DNA from 3 places in the Actinoplanes sp. NPDC049316 genome. Region 2 is predicted to be linked to each of the others. Evidence: predicted binding sites of a transcription regulator. Region 2 holds the regulator's gene; each other region holds the start of a gene.
The links. Region 2 encodes HrcA, which represses chaperone genes, less so after heat shock. Its sites were predicted from a motif close to GGTTNGCACNCTCNNNNNGAGNGTGCNAACC; they were not measured.

Region 1 (6,440 bases), on a different contig from region 2:
GGCCTGGGCGCCGGGGACGTCGTCATCGCCGGCAACGCCCCGTACTACGCGTGGCCCGGCATCGACGTCCGCTGTACGCCCGCCGTCTGCGCTGCGATGGCGCTGGGCTTCGAGCAGGATCAGCCGGCCTGGAACATGACGGCCAACCTGACGGATCCGGTCGCCGAGCCGCCCGTGCCCGAGGGCGTCACCGTACGCCGGGCCACCGCCGAGGACGTGCCGGCCCTGGTCGACTTCGCGCTGACCACCTTCGGCGCGGGATGGGCCGGCGAGATCACCCACTCCGTGGGGCGCGAGCGGGCCGGCTGCCACGTCGCCTTCGACAAGACCGGCGGCATCCTGGGCTTCGCCGCGTACGGCAGCTCCCGGCCCAGCTGGTTCGGCCCGATGGGCACTGCTCCCGCCGCGCGCGGGCTCGGCATCGGGAACCTGCTCCTGCGCCGCTGCCTCGCCGACCAGCGCACCGACGGCCACGACAGCGTCCAGATCGGATGGGTCGGCCCGCTGTCGTTCTACTCGAAGGCCGTGGCGGCGCGGGTCGAGCGGGTCTTCCTGCCCTACCGCAAGCAGCTGTGAAGAAACGGGCCGCCCCTTGCGGGACGGCCCGTTCTCGTCTTGCTGGAGGGGCTGGACTCAGAAGTCCATGTCCCCGCCGCCCGGGGCGCCGGCCGGGGCCGGGTTCTTCTCGGGCTTGTCGGCCACGACGGCCTCGGTGGTGAGGAACAGCGCGGCGATCGACGCGGCGTTCTGCAGCGCCGAGCGGGTGACCTTGGCCGGGTCGATGATGCCCGCGGCCAGCAGGTCGACGTACTCGCCGGTCGCGGCGTTGAGGCCGTGACCCGCGTCGAGGTTGCGCACCTTCTCCACCACGACGCCGCCCTCGAGGCCGGCGTTCACGGCGATCTGGCGCAGCGGGGCGTCGAGCGCGATCTTCACGATCTGCGCGCCGGTCGCCTCGTCGCCGACCAGGTCCAGCTTGTCGAACGCGGTCTTGCCGGCCTGCACCAGCGCGACGCCACCACCGGGCACGATGCCCTCCTCGACGGCCGCCTTCGCGTTGCGCACGGCGTCCTCGATGCGGTGCTTGCGCTCCTTGAGCTCGACCTCGGTGGCCGCGCCGACCTTGATGACCGCGACGCCGCCGGCCAGCTTGGCCAGGCGCTCCTGCAGCTTCTCGCGGTCGTAGTCGGAGTCCGACTTCTCGATCTCGGCGCGGATCTGGTTGACCCGGCCCTGGATCTGCTCGGCGTTGCCGGCACCGTCGACGATGGTGGTCTCGTCCTTGGTGATGACGACCTTGCGGGCCTGGCCCAGCAGGCTCAGGTCGGCGTTCTCCAGCTTGAGGCCGACCTCCTCGCTGATGACCGCGCCACCGGTGAGGATGGCGATGTCCTCGAGCATGGCCTTGCGGCGGTCGCCGAAGCCCGGGGCCTTGACGGCGACGGACTTGAAGGTGCCGCGCACCTTGTTCACGACCAGGGTCGCCAGGGCCTCGCCCTCGACGTCCTCGGCGATGATGACCAGCGGCTTGCCGCCCTGCATGACCTTCTCGAGGACGGGCAGCAGGTCCTTGACCGCGGAGATCTTGCTGTTGGCGATCAGGATGTACGGGTCGTCGAAGACGGCCTCCATGCGCTCGGCGTCGGTCATGAAGTACGCCGACACGAAGCCCTTGTCGAAGCGCATGCCCTCGGTGAGCTCGAGCTCGAGCCCGAAGGTGTTGCTCTCCTCGACGGTGATGACGCCTTCCTTGCCGACCTTGTCCATGGCCTCGGCGATGATCTCGCCGACCGTGGAGTCACCGGCGGAGATGGAGGCGGTGGAGGCGATCTGCTCCTTGGTCTCCACGTCCTTCGCGATCTGCGACAGGCCCTCGGACACGCTGGCGACGGCGGCCTCGATGCCCCGCTTCAGGGCCATCGGGTTCGCGCCGGCCGCGACGTTGCGCAGACCCTCACGCACCAGCGCCTGGGCGAGGACGGTCGCCGTCGTCGTGCCGTCACCGGCGACGTCGTCGGTCTTCTTGGCGACCTCCTTGACCAGCTCGGCGCCGATCTTCTCGTAGGAGTCCTCGAGCTCGATCTCCTTGGCGATCGACACACCATCGTTGGTGATGGTGGGCGCGCCCCACTTCTTCTCGAGCACGACGTTGCGACCCTTGGGGCCGAGCGTCACCTTGACGGCGTCGGCGAGCTGGTTCATGCCCCGCTCGAGGCCGCGACGCGCTTCCTCGTCGAATGCGATGATCTTGGCCATACGGCTGTGTCCTCCTGGACATCCGCGGTGCCGGGCCTGCTCGGCCCCGCCCTCCGCACGTTGAGGAACTCTGCGGACGTCACCACCTGGCGATGTGACGTCCTCAGGTCGAGCCGGATAGCCCGCGACGACCGGTCCCGTGCCCCGGCGCCGATGGCGGCGCCGCGACCGTGACCCCACCGTCCCGACCTGTTGGCACTCACACCTCGCGAGTGCCAATGACTTGTTTAGCACTCCGGTGGGGCGAGTGCAAGGACAACGCCCATGTCCCGGGGAGCCCCGCAACACCCTGTTGATCACGATGCGTGAACGATCGTCGCCGGTCATCCGTACGGGTCGGCGAGGGCGTGACAGCGATCACCCCATCCGGCGATGGACCGGTCCGGCCGGGGCGGGTAACAGGTGTGGCCGATCTTCGGACCAGTGTGCCGGGATTGCCCTTTTCGTCCTGTTCAATCCGGACAGATCAATGCTAAATTTCCCGTTGCCGCAGGTTGGCGCGGAGGACAACGCCGTTTGACGCTGCCTGTAACGTGCGGGGGCGGCGCGCGTGCCGCAGGACTACGGGCGATCCGGCGGCGACCGGATTGAGGAGTGAGCGGAGTGGACAACCGTATCGTCGGCGCGGACGAACGCGCCCACCTACGGGAGCCGGACGGCCAGAAGATCCCCGCACAGCGGTCACCCAGCGTCACCGATTCGGTCGAGGACTCCCCGCAGTCCCCGGGCACCGGCGCCAAGCCGCTGGTCAGCGTCGTCGTCCCGGCGCACGACATCGAGGCGTACCTCGACGAGTGCCTCGAGTCGCTCGCCCGGCAGACGTACCACACCATCGAGGTCATCGTCGTGGACGACGGCTCGGTGGACGGCACCGGCGCCATCGCCGACGAGTGGGCGCGCAGGGATCCCCGGTTCAAGGTCATCCACCAGGCCGAGGGCGGCCCCGGCCAGGCCCGCAACGCCGGCCTCGCCATCGCCCGCGGCACGTTCCTGACCTTCGCCGACGGCGACGACGTCGTCCCGCCGTACGCGTACGAGATGCTGATGACCACCCTGGAGCACACCGGCTCCGACTTCGCCTGCGGCGCGGTCCGGTCCCTGACCTCCAAGGGCGCGGCGGCCTCGCCGATGCACACCCCGATCTTCACCAAGACCGTGCTGAAGACCCACGTCAGCGAGCGGCTCACGCTGCTCAAGGACCGGACGGTGTGGAACAAGATCTACCGCCGCCGGTTCTGGGACGAGCACGGGCTCGCCTTCCCCGAGGGCGTCGTCTTCGAGGACGTGCCGATCGCGCTGACCGCCCACGCGATGGCTACCTCCGTCGACGTCGTCAACGTGCCGGTCTACTACTGGCGCAAGCGCGAGAGCGGCGAGAAGTCGATCACTCAGCGCAAGACCGACTGGAAGACCACGGCCGACCGGCTGCGCGCCGTCGACCGGGTCAGCCGCTTCCTCGGCGAGCACCACCAGGGCGAGGTCAAGCAGGCGTACGACGCCAACGTGCTGGTCGACGACTTCGCGATCGTGGCCAACTCGCTGCCCGACGCGGACCCGGAGTTCCAGGCGTCGTTCCTGCGCGAGGTCAACCTGTTCCTCGCCCGCGTACGCCCCGGCACCGTCGAGGGGCTCCCGCCCAAGTGGGCCGTCATCTGGCACCTCGTCCGTGAGAACAAGCTCGCGGAGGTCATCGAGGTCCTGATGGCCAGCCGCCCCGGCATGCCCATCGCCACCAAGCACGAGGGCAACAAGCGCTACGCCGAGCTGCCGTTCCTCGACGACCCGGCGGCCGGGGTGCCGCGCGAGCTCTACAACATGGGCAAGCCCGCCGTCCGCAGCCAGATCACCGAGCTGACGTGGCGCGACGGCAAGCTCGTCATCCGCGGGTACGCGTACATCGACGGCACCGCGGCCAACTCCCGCTGGACCTCGGCGCGCATCGTCCGGCTGCGCGAGCGCACGACCGGCCGCACCATCACGCTGCCCGCCACCCCGCGCCGCGAGCCCGAGGCGACCGCCACCTCCAGCCACGGCGACAAGTCGTACGACTGGTCCGGCTTCGAGGTCACCATCGATCCCGCCTCGCTGCAGTCCGGCGGCACGTGGGAAGAGGGCCGCTGGCAGATCGCGGTCGGCATCATCGCCGGCACGAAGCTGCGCAAGGGCCGCCTCAAGGTCGGCCCGCACCCGACCCGGCTGCGTCTCACCCCGCAGTACCTGGACGCCACCACGCAGCTGACCCCCACCGCGGACGGCGCGTACATCCTGTTCCGCATCGACAAGGTCACCGCCAAGACCACCGCGATCGCCTTCGAGGGCAACAACCTGGTCATCGACGGCGTCGTGATCGGCCCCAATCCCAGCGCCGGCCGGATGCGGCTGTGCCGGGTCCCGGACGTCGCCGAGACGTACGCGGCGGTGGAGTTCGGCGAGACCCGCAAGGGCAGCACGCCGTTCCGCGCCGTCGTGCCCCTCGCGCCGCTGTTCGCGCACGCCGGCGAGGCGGTCATGCCCCCGCCCGGCGGCGCGATGGACCGCTGGCGCATCCAGATGGCCTTCTTCAGCGGCGGCCAGCAGTCGGTGCACCTGCTCAGCGACGAGCTGCCCACCGCCCGCTCCGGCATGTTCGACCGGCACGTCTTCGTCCGGCGGACGGCGGCGGGCTTCCTGTGGCTGTGCTCCCGCGCCCGCGGACCCGTCGCCGACGCCGCCGAATGGCAGCCCGACGGCACGCTCGAGCTGACCGGCGACTTCAACCCGGCCGACGGCTCCCCCGAGATCAAGCTGCGGATGCGCGGCGCCGCCGAGGAGCGCGAGCTCGACGTCACCACCGACGGCGACCGCTGGACAGCCCGGATCAACCCCAGCAAGGTGCCGTCGTGGGGCGGCTTCGTCGAGCTGCGCCCCGGCCTGTGGGACCTGCTCGTCAGCCACACCGCCGGCGGCGCGTACGCGGTCACCAACCTCGTCGTGGCCAACAACGTCCGCGCGATGTGCCCCGCCGAGTCCCCCGACCAGCACCGCGAGTACACGCTCGAGCTGGCCGAGGGCGACTTCGTGGCGCTGCGGGCGGGCTCGGTGCTGCAGGTCGACGAGCGCGGGGCGTACGCGCGTACCCATCTGCGCGAGAAGCGGACCGCGGCCCTGCACCGCACCCCGCTGCGCGAGGCCGTGCTCTTCGAGAGCTTCGGCGGCCGGCAGTATTCGGACAGCCCCAAGGCGATCCACGAGGAGCTGCTCCGCCGCGGCCTGCCGCTCGAGGCGCAGTACCTGACGGTCCGCGACGGGCAGGCCTTCACCCCGGAGACGCTGACCACGGCCCGCCTCGGCGGCATCGAGTGGTACGACGCGCTGGCCACCTGCCGCTACATCGTCACCAACTCGCACCTGCCGGACTGGTTCAAGCGCCGCCCCGGCCAGGTCGTCGTGCAGACCTGGCACGGCACGCCGCTCAAGCGGATCGGCTTCGACGTGACGGACATCCGCCACGCCGACCGCAACTACCTGCAGCGGGTCGAGCAGGAGACGCCCAACTGGTCGTTCCTGGTGTCGCCCAACCGCTTCAGCACCCCGATCCTGCAGCGGGCGTTCCGCTACGGCGGCGAGATGCTGGAATCGGGCTACCCGCGCAACGACATCCTCTTCCGGACGGACCCGGCCGCCACGGCGGCCGTCCGGCGCAATCTCGACCTGCCCGACGGCAAGCGTGTCATCCTGTACGCGCCGACGTGGCGCGACGACGAGTTCTACGGCCAGGGCCGCTACAAGATGTCGATGCAGCTCGACCTGGCCGCCGCCCGGCGCATGCTCGGCGACGACCACGTCCTGCTGGTCCGCCGCCACCCCAACGTCGTCGACCCCATCCCGGACGACGGCTCCGGCTTCGTCCGCGACGTGTCCACGTACCCGGACATGGCCGACCTGCTCTCGGTGACCGACGTGCTCATCACGGACTACTCGTCGGTGATGTTCGACTTCGCCAACACCGGCCGGCCGATCCTGCTGTTCACGTACGACCTCGAGCACTACCGCGACAAGCTCCGCGGCTTCTACTTCGACTTCGAACGCGAGGCCCCCGGTCCGCTGCTGATGACGTCCGATGACGTGATCAAGTCGCTGGCGGAGATCGCGGTGGACCCGAACGCGTACGCGGACGAGCGCCGCGCGTTCCAGGAGCGCTTCTG
Region 2 (6,440 bases):
GCGCAGGAGATCCGCAAGGCCGAGAGCTTGCCGGGCTCCGTCGGCGCGGCCGTCGAGACACCGGTCAGGATCGCCGGCACTGCCGCCGACGACCCGCTGCGCTTCCTGCAGTGGGACAACGACGCGCTGCGCCTCGACGACATCACCCCGCGACCGGCCGTGGCCGGGCAACTCGTCGCCGTGATCGACACCGGGGTGAGCCCGGCCGAGGAGGACTGGGCGGCCGGTCAGGTGCGCTGCGACCTCGGGACGGACGTCGTCGGGGACGCGTACGCGGCGGCGAGCGGCGGCACCGGCTGCGTCGACCCGCACGGCCACGGCACCCACGTCGCCGGGACCATCGGTGCGGTCGCCGGCAACGGCATCGGGATGGCCGGGGTCGCGGGCGGCGTGCAGATCATGCCCGTACGGGCCCTGGACGCCACCGGCTCCGGCGGCGACGTGGACATCGCCCGGGGCATCGTGTGGGCCGTCGACCACGGCGCCACGGTGATCAACATGTCGATCGGCGGGCCGCGGTCGGGCGCGTACGACGCCGCCGTCGCGTACGCGGTCGATCATCGGGTGCCGGTGGTCGTGGCGAACGGCAACAACCGGCTGGACGGCGACGCCCCGCAGTGGCCGGCGTCGGTGCCCGGCGTCTTCGCGGTCGCGGCCACCGAGTCCGGCGGCGGGTCGGCGTCCTACAGCAACAGCAGCGGCACCGCGCTGATCGCGGCGCCCGGCAGCCGGATCCTCAGCATGGACGTCAAGCACACGACCCCGGGTACGCCGTACGTCTACATGAGCGGTACCTCGATGGCGAGCCCGCACGTGGCGGCGGTCGCGGCGTTGTGGCTGGCCGCGCACCCGGGCGGCACGGTCGAGCAGCTGCGCGGCGCCCTGATCGCCACGGCGACCGATCTGGGGGCGGCCGGCTTCGACAACCTGTACGGGTACGGCCTGGTGAACCCTTACGAGCTCTTGACGCCGGCTCCGGCTCCCGTTGTCGCAGAGCCTGCTCCCGTTGTCTCTGAGCCTGCCCCCGTTGTCTCTGAGCCGGCACCCGTTGTCGAAGAGCCGGCGCCTGCGCCTTCTCTGGTGGCGCCCGCCGCTCCCGGATCGGTAAGGGTGCTCGCGCAGACCGAGGCGCTGCGGGTGAGCTGGGACGCCGTTGCCGCGACGAGCACCGCGCCGGTCGAGGGGTACCGGCTCTACCGCAACGGGGTGCTGCGGGCCACGCTGGCCGGGACGAGCTTCACCGACCGGGTGGACGGTGGGGTCGCGTACACGTATGCCGTGGAGGCGTACGGCGCCGGGGGTACGTCGGGGCAGGTCAGTGCGGTGGGGACGGCGCGCTGGGCTCCTGCCCGGCTGTCGGTGAACCGTACGGCGGTGCTCAAAAAGGGCCGGATCGTGGTGCGGGGCACGTCGCTGCGGCCGGGGAGCACGGTGGTGGTGCGGGAGACGTACGCGTACCGGAAGGCGACGCGGACAGTCGTGCTGGCCGTGGTCCGGGTCAGCGGGGGTGACGACGTGTCGTTCACCGTGCTGCCGGCGCAGGGCGCCCGGACCGGGACGCTGAGCCTGCAGGCCGTCGATCACGGCGGCCGCGTGATCCGGGTGAGCCGCGCGATCCGGGTGGGGTGACCCCGCCGGGCCGGTCGGGCCCGCGAAAGCCGGGCCGGCGCGGCCCGCCGAAAGGCCGCGCGGCCTGCGGAGAAGCCGCGCGGGGACCGGTGGGCGGCGCCGTCGAGAGCCCGGCGCCGCCGTGCGGTCACTTGATCATCGAGACCGTCATCGGGTAGTTGTACGGCTCGTTGTTGTTGGCCTTCACGCCGGCGATGACGCCGACGATCGTGGCGATCAGCCACGCGGCGATGCCGATGAAGATGCCGACGACGATGCAGCTGAGGATCCAGCCGACGACCGCGATGATCGACCAGAGGATCTGGAAGTTCAGCGCCTTGACCGCCTCCGCGCGCACCACCGGCGACTGGTTGCCGCGGGCGAGCAGCGCGATCAGCGGCGCGATCCAGCCGGAGCAGCCGCCGCCGAGGAAGGCGCCGGCCGCGCCGCCGAAGTGGGCGACGAGGATCCAGGTCTTGTCGTCGCCGCCGCCCTGGCCGTAGCCCTGCGGCGGGTAGCCGGGCTGGCCGTACGCGCCGGGCGGCGGGTTGCCGTACCCGGGCGGGGGCGGGGTGCCGTAGCCGGGCGGCGGCGGGGTGGCGCCGTATCCGCCCGCGCCGGACGAGGGCGGCGGGTAGGCGCCGGCACCGGAGGACGGCGGCGGGGCGTACCCGCCGGCGCCGGACGTGGGCGGCGGCGTGCCGTAGCCGGGTGGCTGGGGAGAGCCGTACGCCGGAGGCGGCGGCGGGGTCGGGTCGTTGCCCGGATATGGGTTGATCGGCGCGGTGGGGTCCGAGGGATTTCCCTCACCGGGCGGACGCGGCGGTTCAGTCATGCGCAACACGGTAGGACCGCCGGTCGAACGTGGCGAGGGCAACACCCGGGTGAGGTCGGAGAATAGACACTCGGCTAAGTACACCCGGACCAGCGGCCGATCATCGCGCGCGGGCGCACGGCGACGTAGACTGGCACTCGACTTACGGGAGTGCCAAAGGACAGGGGGAGGGGTCATGCCGCTCGATGACCGCAAGCTCGAGGTGCTCCGGGCGATCGTCGAGGACTACGTCGCCACGCAGGAGCCGGTGGGCAGCAAGGCCCTGGTGGAGCGGCACCAGCTGGGCGTCTCGCCGGCGACCGTCCGCAACGACATGGCCGTCCTCGAGGAGGAGGGCTACATCCGGCAGCCGCACACCAGCGCCGGCCGGGTGCCCACCGACGCCGGTTACCGGCTCTTCGTCGACCGGCTGTCCCGGATCAAGGCGCTCAGCCCGGCCGAGCGCCGCGCGATCGAGCGGTTCCTCGCCGGCGCGGTCGACCTGGACGACGTCGTGCACCGCACGGTGCGGCTGCTCGCCCAGCTCACCCGCCAGGTCGCCGTCGTGCAGTATCCGAGCCTCTCCCGCTCCTCGGTGCGCCATCTGGAACTCGTGCCCATCTCCACGACCCGGCTCATGCTCGTGATGATCGCCGACACCGGCCGGGTCGAGCAGCGCCTGGTCGAGCTTCCCGGCCCCGCCGACACCGACGACGTGCTCGACATGCGCCGCCAGGTCAACGCCAAGCTCGCCGGGGAGCGGCTCGCCGACGCGCCGCCGCTGGTGCAGGCGCTGGTCGACGAGTGCTCGCCGGAGAAGCGCAACACGATGGCCTGCCTCGCGTCGGTGCTGCTGGAGACGCTGGTCGAGCGCAGTGACGAGCGCCTCGCGCTGGCGGGGACGGCCAACCTGACCCGCGGCGGCGTGCTGGACTTCCAGGGTTCGCTGCGACCGGTGCTCGAGGCCCTCGAGGAGGAGGTCATCCTGCTCAAGCTCATCGGCGAGGTGGAGCCCAGCACCACCCGGGTCCGCATCGGCGACGAGAACGAGATCGACAATCTGCGGGCGGCATCGGTGGTGAGCACCGGTTACGGACCGGGTACGACAATCGTTGGTGGGCTCGGCGTGCTGGGCCCGACCCGGATGGACTACCCCGGCACCATCGCGACCGTGCGTGCCGTGGCACGCTACGTTGGCGATCTGCTGGCACAGAACTGACGCACAAGCGACGGACGACGGTCTCCAGCGCACAGCGCGGGGCAGACATGAGGACTCGAAACCCTGTGGCCAAGGACTACTACGGAATTCTCGGCGTCAGCCGGGAAGCCACCGACGACGAGATCAAGCGCGCCTACCGCAAGCTGGCCCGTCAGTACCACCCGGACGTGAACCCGGACCCCGACGCGCACGAGAAGTTCAAGGACATCAACGCCGCGTACGAGGTGCTCTCCGACGATCAGAAGCGGCAGATCGTCGACCTCGGCGGCGACCCCCTGGCGCCCGGCGGCGGTGGGGCGGGCGGCCCCGGTGGCCCCGGCGGCGCGGGCCCGTTCGTCGGCTTCCAGGACATCATGGACGCCTTCTTCGGCACGACCGCCGGCGGTGGCGCCCGGGGTCCGCGCCCGCGCACCCGGCCCGGCGCCGACGCGATCCTGCGCCTGGAGCTCGACCTGGTGGAGACGGCGTTCGGGGTCGAGGCGCCGATCACCGTCGACACCGCGGTGCTGTGCACCCAGTGCTCCGGCGCCGGCACCGCGCCCGGCACGCACCTGGCCACCTGTGAGACCTGCGGCGGCCGGGGCGAGGTGCAGTCGGTGCAGCGTACGTTCCTGGGCCAGGTCGTCTCGTCGCGCCCGTGCCAGACCTGCCAGGGGCACGGCACGGTCATCCCGCACCCTTGCCCGACCTGCGCCGGCGACGGGCGCATCCGGACCCGCCGCTCGCTGACGGTGAAGATCCCGGCCGGCGTCGAGGACGGCATGCGCATCCGCCTGGCCCAGCAGGGTGAGGTGGGCCCGGGCGGTGGCACGGCCGGCGACCTGTACGTCGAGATCCACGAGCGCCCGCACGACGTCTACTCGCGCAAGGGCGACGACCTGCACTGCCGGGTCACCCTGCCGATGACCGCCGCGGCGCTGGGCACCCGGCTGACCATCAAGACGCTGGACTCCGAGGAGAACATCGAGGTCAAGCCCGGCACCCAGCCGGCGTCGACGCTGCGCGTCCGGGGCAAGGGCGTGCCGCACCTGCGCGGTCAGGGCCGCGGCGACCTCTTCGTGCACCTCGACGTGAAGACGCCGACGAAGCTGACCCCCGACCAGGAGCGGATGCTGCGCGACTTCGCCAAGACCCGCGGCGAGGACGTGGCGGAGCTCAGCAAGCAGGGTGGTTTCTTCTCGCGCATGCGTGACGCGTTCAACGGCCACTGACCGTGTCGGCTCCACTGTTCCTCGTGGAGGACCTGCCGGCCGGGTCGCGCCACACGCTCGCCGGCAAGGAGGGCCATCACGCCGCGGACGTGCAGCGCGTCCGGCCCGGCGAGGAGATCGTGCTGGCCGACGGGCGGGGCGGGTCGGTCCGGGCCGAGGTCACCGCGGTCGGCCGGGGCAGCGTGGACGTCGTCGTGGGCGAGCGCTCGTACGCCGCCGCGCCGGATCCGCGCCTGGTCGTGGTGCAGGGAATCGCCAAGGGTGACCGGGGCGAGCTGGCCGTGCAGGCGATGACCGAGACGGGCGTGGACGAGATCGTGCCGTGGGCGGCGTCGCGCTCGGTGGCGCAGTGGCGCGGCGACCGCGGGGTGCGCGCCCGCGAGAAGTGGGTCGCCACCGCGCGGGAGGCGGCCAAGCAGGCCCGCCGGCCGTGGCTGCCGGTGGTCGCGGGCGATCCGGACGTCTCCACCAAGCAGGTCGCCGCCCGGCTGGGTCAGGCGGCGGTCGCGTTCGTGCTGCACGAGGAGGCCACCGACCGGCTCAGCGCGGCGAAGCTGCCCGAGTCGGGGGAGGTCGTGCTGGTCGTGGGGCCGGAGGGCGGGATCACCGACCAGGAGCTGGGTGCGTTCGTGGCCGCGGGAGCGCATCCGGTGAAGCTGGGCGACTCGGTGCTGCGGACCTCGACGGCGGGCGTCGCGGCCCTTGCCGTGCTCTCCGTCAGGTTGGACCGATGGTGACCGGTAGGGAAGGGTAGCCTAAGCTCACCCGCATGGTCGCGACGCGTACGCCGGTGCCCGCGCGACCGCGGACCCGGGCGCGGTTGGGCACGGGACTGCTGATCTGCCTCGGCGTGCTCGCGGTCGTGGGCCTGCTGAGCATCGCTCTGGGCACCCGGACCGTCTCGCCGCAGACCGTGTGGGACGCGTTCTTCCACTACGCCGACACCGACGACCAGTCGATCGTGCGCGACCTGCGGGTGCCGCGGACGATCCTGGGGCTGCTGGCCGGCGTCGCGTTCGGACTGTCCGGGGCGGTGATCCAGGCCGTCACCCGCAACCCGCTCGCCGACACCCAGATCCTCGGCGTCAACTCCGGCGCCGGACTCTTCGTCGTCTTCGCCGTCGGCGTGCTCGGCCTGACCAGCCTCTCGCAGTACCTGTGGTTCGGCTTCGCCGGCGTCGCGTTCGCGCTGACCCTGGTGTACCTGCTGGGCTCCGCGGGACGGGCCGGTGCCACGCCCGTACGGCTGACGCTGGCCGGGGTGGCGCTCGGCGCGGTGATGGACGGCATCTCCGGCGGCATCCGGCTGGTGCGGCCGCGCGCGTTCGACTACCTGCGGTTCTGGGACATCGGCTCGCTGGCCGGGCGGCCCGCCGACGTGGCCCTCACGATCCTGCCGTTCGTGGCCGCCGGGACGGTGCTGGCGCTGCTCGTGGCCCGGTCGCTCAACGCGGTGGCGCTAGGGGACGACCTGGCGCGGACGCTGGGCGCGGGCGTGGGCCGTACCCGGGTCCTGGCGACCGCGTCGGTGATGCTGCTGGCCGGCGCGGCCACCGCGGCGGTGGGCCCGATCGGGTTCGTCGGGTTG
Region 3 (6,440 bases), on a different contig from region 2:
ATCCGGGCCACGGACCGTGATGCCGAGGCGATCCTGTCGGGTCATCGACGGAACCTGCCGGAACCTGGTAGAGCGACGCCTCCTCGAGAGCTGCTAGCTCCATCTGCCGGAGGAAGTCCGAGAGGTCGTCCACGATCATCATTGTGGGCCCGCAGCGCTGGTCGTGCCGGTACGTCGCGCCGCACGCCACCGAGGCGAACGGCCCTGCGCTCATTCGATGGAGATACGGATCGAGTGCCAGCCTGTGGCGCCGTCCGGAGGTGGTGGGGCCGGGGTGCTGGTCTGGGTCTGCCCCTCGCTGTCGGTGGCTCGGACCTGGATCGTGTGGTTGCCCGGGGTCGCCTGCCACTGGTACGACCACTGGACCCACGTGTCGGCCGAAACGACCGGGGCGAGCGTCGCTTCCCGCCATGGCTCCGCGTCGACCTGCACCTCCACCCGGCTGATGCCGCGGTGCTGGGCCCAGGCGACGCCGCCGATCGTCAGGGGGCCGGGCTTGCGGGTGGCGCCGTCGCGAGGGGTGTCGATCCGTGATTCGGTCTTGACGGGGCCCTGGGCCGACCAGCCCCGGGGCACCCAGTAGGCGTCGAAGTCGGCGAAGCGGGTCAGCTCGATCTCCGTGATCCACTTGCAGGCGGAGACGTAGCCGTACAGGCCGGGGACGACCATGCGGACCGGGAAGCCGTGTCCGACCGGGAGGGGCTCGCCGTTCATGCCGATGGCCAGCAGCGCGTCGCGGCCGTCGCGCAGGACGGCGGTGAGCGTGCCGCAGGTCCAGCCGTCGGCCGAGCGGGACACGGTCTGGTCGGCGTCGGGCAAGGGCTGCGCCTCGTCGAGCAGCTCCTTGACCGGGACGCCCAGCCACAGGGCGTTGCCGATCAGGTCGCCGCCCACCTCGTTGGAGACGCAGGCGAGGGTGACATAGCGGGAGACCATGGGCCGCTGCAGCAGCTGCTCCCAGGTCAGCGTGATGGGATTGCGCACCATGCCGTGGATCCGCAGCTGCCAGCTGGACGGGTCGACCTGTGGCGGATACAGCGCGGTGTCGATGCGGTAGAAGTCCTTGTTCGAGGTCACGTACGGCGTGACGCCCTGAACCTGGGCACCCGCCGGAACCGTCGGTGCGACCGCCACGGGCGGGGGCAGGACGACGGCCTTGCGGGCGGCCGTGACCGCGCGCCGGGAGGTGAGGAACCGCCCGCCGATCCCGCCGGCCACCGCGATGCCGGCCGTGACGCCGAGGCCGATGAGGAAACGGCGACGGCTGTCGTCGGGGAACGGGGCGGACGGACGGGTCTCGGCGAGAGCGCCGTCCTCGCCACCCACCGTCACCAGCGACCTCGTCTCGGCGGGGGACGCGGCGACGGCGAGAGTGATCAGGTAGCGCAGCGCGACCATCGCGGCGACACCGGCCGCGATCGACGGCACGGCGGCGGTCAGTCCCGCGTCGTGGCGGGTCAGGGCCGCGGCCGTGCCGACGCCGGTGAAGAGCACCACCCCGGCCAGTGCGATGCGCCACGAGCGGAGCGCGACGACGCCGACCGCCGCGGCGTAGAGCGCGAGCAGAATGACCGTGCCGGTGATGAGGGCGGTCTTGTCGTGCGTGCCGAAGACCGCGATGGCGGCATCCTTGACGGTGCCCGGCACGGTGTCGACGACCACGCCGCCGACGGCCAGCAGCGGCGACGACAGCGGCCCCGTGACGACGGCGACGATCTCCGCGACGCCGAGCGCGACGGCGGCGGCCGCGATCCCGGCCAGCCCGGCCCGAACGGAAAGCTTCACGCCTTCATCCTGCCCTCGCCCGCCGGGAACGCCTCTTACAAAGTCATGACGGCCCGGCAAGCGGCCGCGAAGCCACACTCACGACGACGGCCCGGCAAGCAGCCGCGAAGCCACACTCACGACGACGGCCCGGCAAGCAGCCGCGAAGCCACACTCACGACGGAGGAGCAAGCGGCGGCAGACCGGCCACGAGCGCGTCGAGCAGACCCAGATCGCACCGCTCCTCACGAGGCTCGGGCAGCTTGGGCACCCCCTCGACCGGCAACTCCCAGATCACCCGCCCCGGCGACAGGTCGTCCAGCGTCGCGTACCACTGCTGCAGCGGCTCCCGGAGCTGCACGTGAGCGGCGAAATTCCGCCGGCGCCGGGTGTCGTCGCCGTCGCGGCGGCGCTGCAGGGTGGCCGCGTCGGGCAGACCGACGAGTACGGCGTCAGCGAAGCCCAGCCGTCCGGTCCGGAACGCCTCGCGCGTGACCGCCAGCTCCCGGTCGAAGCGGGCCCGGGGGGCGAGCCCGAGCGCCGCCATCCCCCAGGCGTAGTGCAGCTTCACCGGGTCGGTGTCGCAGTACGCGATCCCGTCGGCGCGTTCGTGCTCGAGCGCGGCCTCCCAGCGCTGGATGCCCGCGCGCACCCAGTGCCGGGCGAGCGCCACGGCGTCGACCGGTTCGCGGCCCGTCGGGGTGTACTCGGGGACATACCTGCCGACGTACCGGCGGCACCAGGAGGTCTTTCCGGCCGCGCTGGGTCCCTCCACGACGACGATCATCGGCGCACCCTTTCCCCGGAAGCTTGCATCACACACGAGAAGGGCGCGCCGCGGAAGCGACGCGCCCTTGCCGAACCGGTACGGATCAGAAGCCCGGGCCGTGCTGGTGGCCGTGGCCACCGTGGCTGTGCCCGTGGCCGCCGGCCGCGGCGGGCTCGGGCTCGGCCGGCTTCTCCACCACGAGGCTCTCCGTGGTGAGCAGCAGCGCGGCGATCGACACGGCGTTGGAGACCGCGTTGCGGGTCACCTTGACCGGGTCGATGATGCCGGCGGCCGCGAGGTCGACGTACTCGTCGGTGGCCGCGTTGAGGCCGTGGCCCCAGCCGAGCTCGGCCACCTTGCCCACCACGACGTAGCCGTCGTGGCCGGCGTTCTGCGCGATCCAGCGCAGCGGCTCGACGAGCGCCTTGCGCACGATCGAGACGCCGATGGCCTCCTCGCCGGTGAGGCCGAGGTCGCCGTCGAGCGCGGAGACGATCTGCGCCAGGGCGGCGCCGCCGCCGGGCACGGTGCCCTCCTCGACCGCGGCCTTGGTCGCCGCGATGGCGTCCTCGATGCGGTGCTTGCGCTCCTTCATCTCGACCTCGGTCGCGGCGCCGGCCTGGATGACGGCGACGCCGCCGGAGAGCTTGGCCAGCCGCTCCGAGAGCTTCTCGCGGTCCCAGTCGGAGTCCGAGGCCTCGATCTCCTTGCGGATCTGCGCGACCCGGTCGTCGATGTCGGACTTCTTGCCGCCGCCGTCGACGATGGTCGTGTTCTCCTTGTCGACGACGACGCGGCGCGCGGTGCCGAGCATGTCGACGGTGACCTGGTCGAGCTTGTAGCCGAGCTCCGGGGCGATGAGCTCGCCGCCGGTGGCGATGGCCATGTCCTGCAGCATCGCCTTGCGGCGGTCCCCGAAGCCGGGCGCCTTCACGGCGGCGACCTTGAAGGTCTTGCGCAGGGCGTTCACCACGAGGGTGGACAGGGCCTGGCCCTCGACGTCCTCGGCGATGATGAGCAGCGGCTTGCCGGCCTGCAGCACCTTCTCCAGCAGCGGCAGGAGCTCCTCGACGCTGGAGATCTTCTGGGTCGTGATGAGGATGTACGCGTCCTCGAGCACGGCCTCCTGGGCCTCGGCGTCGGTCACGAAGTTCGGGGAGATGAAGCCCTTGTCGAACTGCAGACCCTCGGTGACGACGAGCTCGGTGCTGAGCGCGGAGCCCTCCTCGACGGTGATGACACCGTCGCGGCCGACGCGGTCCATCGCCTCGGCGATGAGCTCGCCGATGGTGGCGTCCTGCGCGGAGATGGTGGCGACGTTGGCGATCGACTTGTGGTCGGACACCTCGACCGCCTTGGCGAGCAGCGCCTTGGAGATCGCCTCGGCGGCCAGGTCCATACCCCGCTTGAGGGCGATGGGGTTGGCGCCGGCGGTCACGTTGCGCAGGCCTTCGCGCACGAGGGCCTGGGCGAGCACGGTGGCGGTGGTGGTCCCGTCGCCGGCGACGTCGTTGGTCTTGGTCGCCACCTCCTTGACCAGCTGCGCGCCGAGGTTCTCGTACGGGTCCTTGAGGTCGATCTCCTTGGCGATGGTGACGCCGTCGTTGGTGATCGTGGGCGCGCCGAACTTCTTGTCGAGGACGACGTTGCGGCCGCGCGGGCCGAGGGTGACCTTGACCGTGTCGGCGAGCGTGTTGACGCCGTGCTCCAGCAGGTGCCGGGCGTCGTCAGAGAAACTGAGGATCTTCGCCATGTGTAGGTCCCTTCACGCACCACCGCCCTGACCCGAGGTGTGTCGGGCCAGGGCGGGAAGCACTGTCAGTAGGTCACTTCTCGATGACCGCGAGGACGTCGCGGGCGGAGAGCACCAGGTACTCCTCGCCGGCGTACTTGACCTCGGTGCCGCCGTACTTCGAGTAGAGGACCGTCTCGCCGACCTTGACGTCAACCGGGATGCGGTTGCCCTTGTCGTCGATACGGCCCGGGCCCACAGCGAGGACGGTGCCCTCCTGCGGCTTCTCCTTGGCGGTGTCGGGGATCACGATGCCCGACGCCGTGGTCGTCTCAGCCTCGTTCGCCTGGACCACGATCCGGTCCTCGAGCGGCTTGATCGCAACCTTGGTCGCGGTAGTCACGGGCATACCCTCCTGGGTACAGGTTTCGCCGGCCTGCGTCGGCCGATCTGATGCCTCATGCCACCGGGCGGGGCCGTCGTCGCGGGTGCCGGTCCGCCTGGCGCAAGCACGCGCCCCGGAGCGGGCCGCGCGCTGGCACCCTCGGGTTGAGAGTGCTAATCGGAGATTATGCCGGAACTAGCACTCCGTCAAGGAGAGTGCCAACACGGCAGAATGACCCGTCGTGGACCTGGAACTGCTCGCCGCCCTGCGTACCCCGGAAGGGTCGGACGCCCTCGCCGCCGCGGCGGAGGTGGCCGGCGGCGATCCGCTGGCGGCCGCCTCGGCCCTGCGGTCGCGGGGCGTCCCGGCGCCGCTCGCCGCGGCCGCGCTCACCCAAACCGACCTGCGCAGACGGGCGGTGGGCAAGTTCGGCGCCGGCGCGGCGGCGATGTTCTTCACCCGGGCCGGCTTCGAGCAGGCGACCCGCGCGGTGGTCGCGGACCGCCGCGCCGCGCGGCTGCAGGCCGCGGGCGTCACCACCCTCGCCGATCTCGGCTGCGGCCTCGGTTCGGACGCGCTGGCCGCGGCCCGTCAGGGCATCCGGGTGTACGCGGTCGACGCCGATCCGCTGACCGCGGCGGCCGCCCGGGCCAACGCGGACGCGGCAGGTCTCGCGGAGCTGGTGACCGTGGAATGCGCCGACGCGACGAGCGTCCCCGTGGAGCGGTTCGACGCTGTGTTCGCCGACCCGGCCCGCCGCCGCGCGGGCCGGGGACGGCTGATGGATCCGCAGTCGTGGTCGCCGCCGTGGGACTTCATCGCCGCCCTGCCGCAGCGGGTGCCGAGGACGGTGCTGAAGCTCGCGCCCGGCATCGACCACGCGCTGCTGCCGCCGGGCGCCGAGGGCGAGTGGGTCAGCGTCGACGGCGACCTGGTCGAGGCGGCGTTCTGGTGCGGGCCGCTCGCCGAATTTCCTCGACGGGCGAGCTTGTTGCCGTCGGGCGGGATGCTGCACGGCTCGGGCGTCGAGGCCGCGCCGGTCGGCCCGGTCGGCCGTTTCCTGTACGACCCCGACCCGGCCGTCGTCCGCTCGCACCTGGTCGCCGAGTTCGCCGCCACGGTCGGCGGGCGGCTGGCCGATCCCGACATCGCGTACGTGCACACTGACGACCCGGTGGACACCCCGTACGCCCGCCGCCTCGAGATCACCGACGTGATGCCGTTCTCGCTCAAGCGGCTGCGGGCGCTGTTGCGCGAGCGCGGGGTGGGCCGGCTCGAGATCCGCAAGCGCGGTTCCGCGCTGGAGCCCGAGCAGCTGCGCCGGGACCTGCGGCTGAGCGGAAGCGCCTCGGCGTCGCTGGTGCTGACCCGGGTGGCTGGGGCGCCGACCGTGCTGCTGTGCCGTTAACCTCCGACATCGTGGCTAAGAAGGCGGCCGGGACGCCGGCGACCGTACTGCTGTCCGCGCAGAAGGTGGCGCACGAGCTGCACCCGTACGACGTCTCACCGGATGCGCCGAACTACGGCGCGCTGGTGGCCGAGGCGCTGGGCGTACCCCCGGAATCGCTGTTCAAGACCTTGATCGCCGAGGTGGACGGCGCGCTGACGGTGGCCGTCGTGCCGGTGACCGGCGAGCTGGACCTGAAGGCTCTGGCCGGCGCCGCCGGCGGGAAACGGGCGGTGCTGGCCGACCGGGCAGCCGCGGAGCGCAGCAGCGGCTACGTCCGCGGCGGCATCAGCCCGCTCGGGCAGCGCAAGCGCCTCCCGACGGTGGTCGACGACTCCGCGGA

Region 1: the regulator HrcA is predicted to act here: its motif matches at 2,447-2,477, upstream of groL (chaperonin GroEL).
Region 3: the regulator HrcA is predicted to act here: its motif matches at 4,799-4,829, upstream of groES (co-chaperone GroES).

What each region holds. Positions count from the first base shown of each region.
Region 1 is NZ_JBFAQM010000027.1:104,324-110,763, forward strand. It holds gene AB0K03_RS31560 (GNAT family N-acetyltransferase) at 1-576, shown strand, start outside; gene groL (chaperonin GroEL) at 634-2,256, opposite strand; gene AB0K03_RS31570 (CDP-glycerol glycerophosphotransferase family protein) at 2,860-6,440, shown strand, end outside.
Region 2 is NZ_JBFAQM010000021.1:77,467-83,906, reverse strand. It holds gene AB0K03_RS27590 (S8 family serine peptidase) at 1-1,629, shown strand, start outside; gene AB0K03_RS27585 (DUF4870 domain-containing protein) at 1,757-2,443, opposite strand; gene hrcA (heat-inducible transcriptional repressor HrcA) at 2,619-3,641, shown strand; gene dnaJ (molecular chaperone DnaJ) at 3,707-4,852, shown strand; gene AB0K03_RS27570 (16S rRNA (uracil(1498)-N(3))-methyltransferase) at 4,855-5,589, shown strand; gene AB0K03_RS27565 (iron chelate uptake ABC transporter family permease subunit) at 5,622-6,440, shown strand, end outside.
Region 3 is NZ_JBFAQM010000013.1:198,346-204,785, forward strand. It holds gene AB0K03_RS21400 (hypothetical protein) at 1-133, opposite strand, end outside; gene AB0K03_RS21405 (molybdopterin-dependent oxidoreductase) at 211-1,785, opposite strand; gene AB0K03_RS21410 (hypothetical protein) at 1,940-2,551, opposite strand; gene groL (chaperonin GroEL) at 2,637-4,286, opposite strand; gene groES (co-chaperone GroES) at 4,360-4,674, opposite strand; gene AB0K03_RS21425 (class I SAM-dependent methyltransferase) at 4,892-6,058, shown strand; gene ybaK (Cys-tRNA(Pro) deacylase) at 6,070-6,440, shown strand, end outside.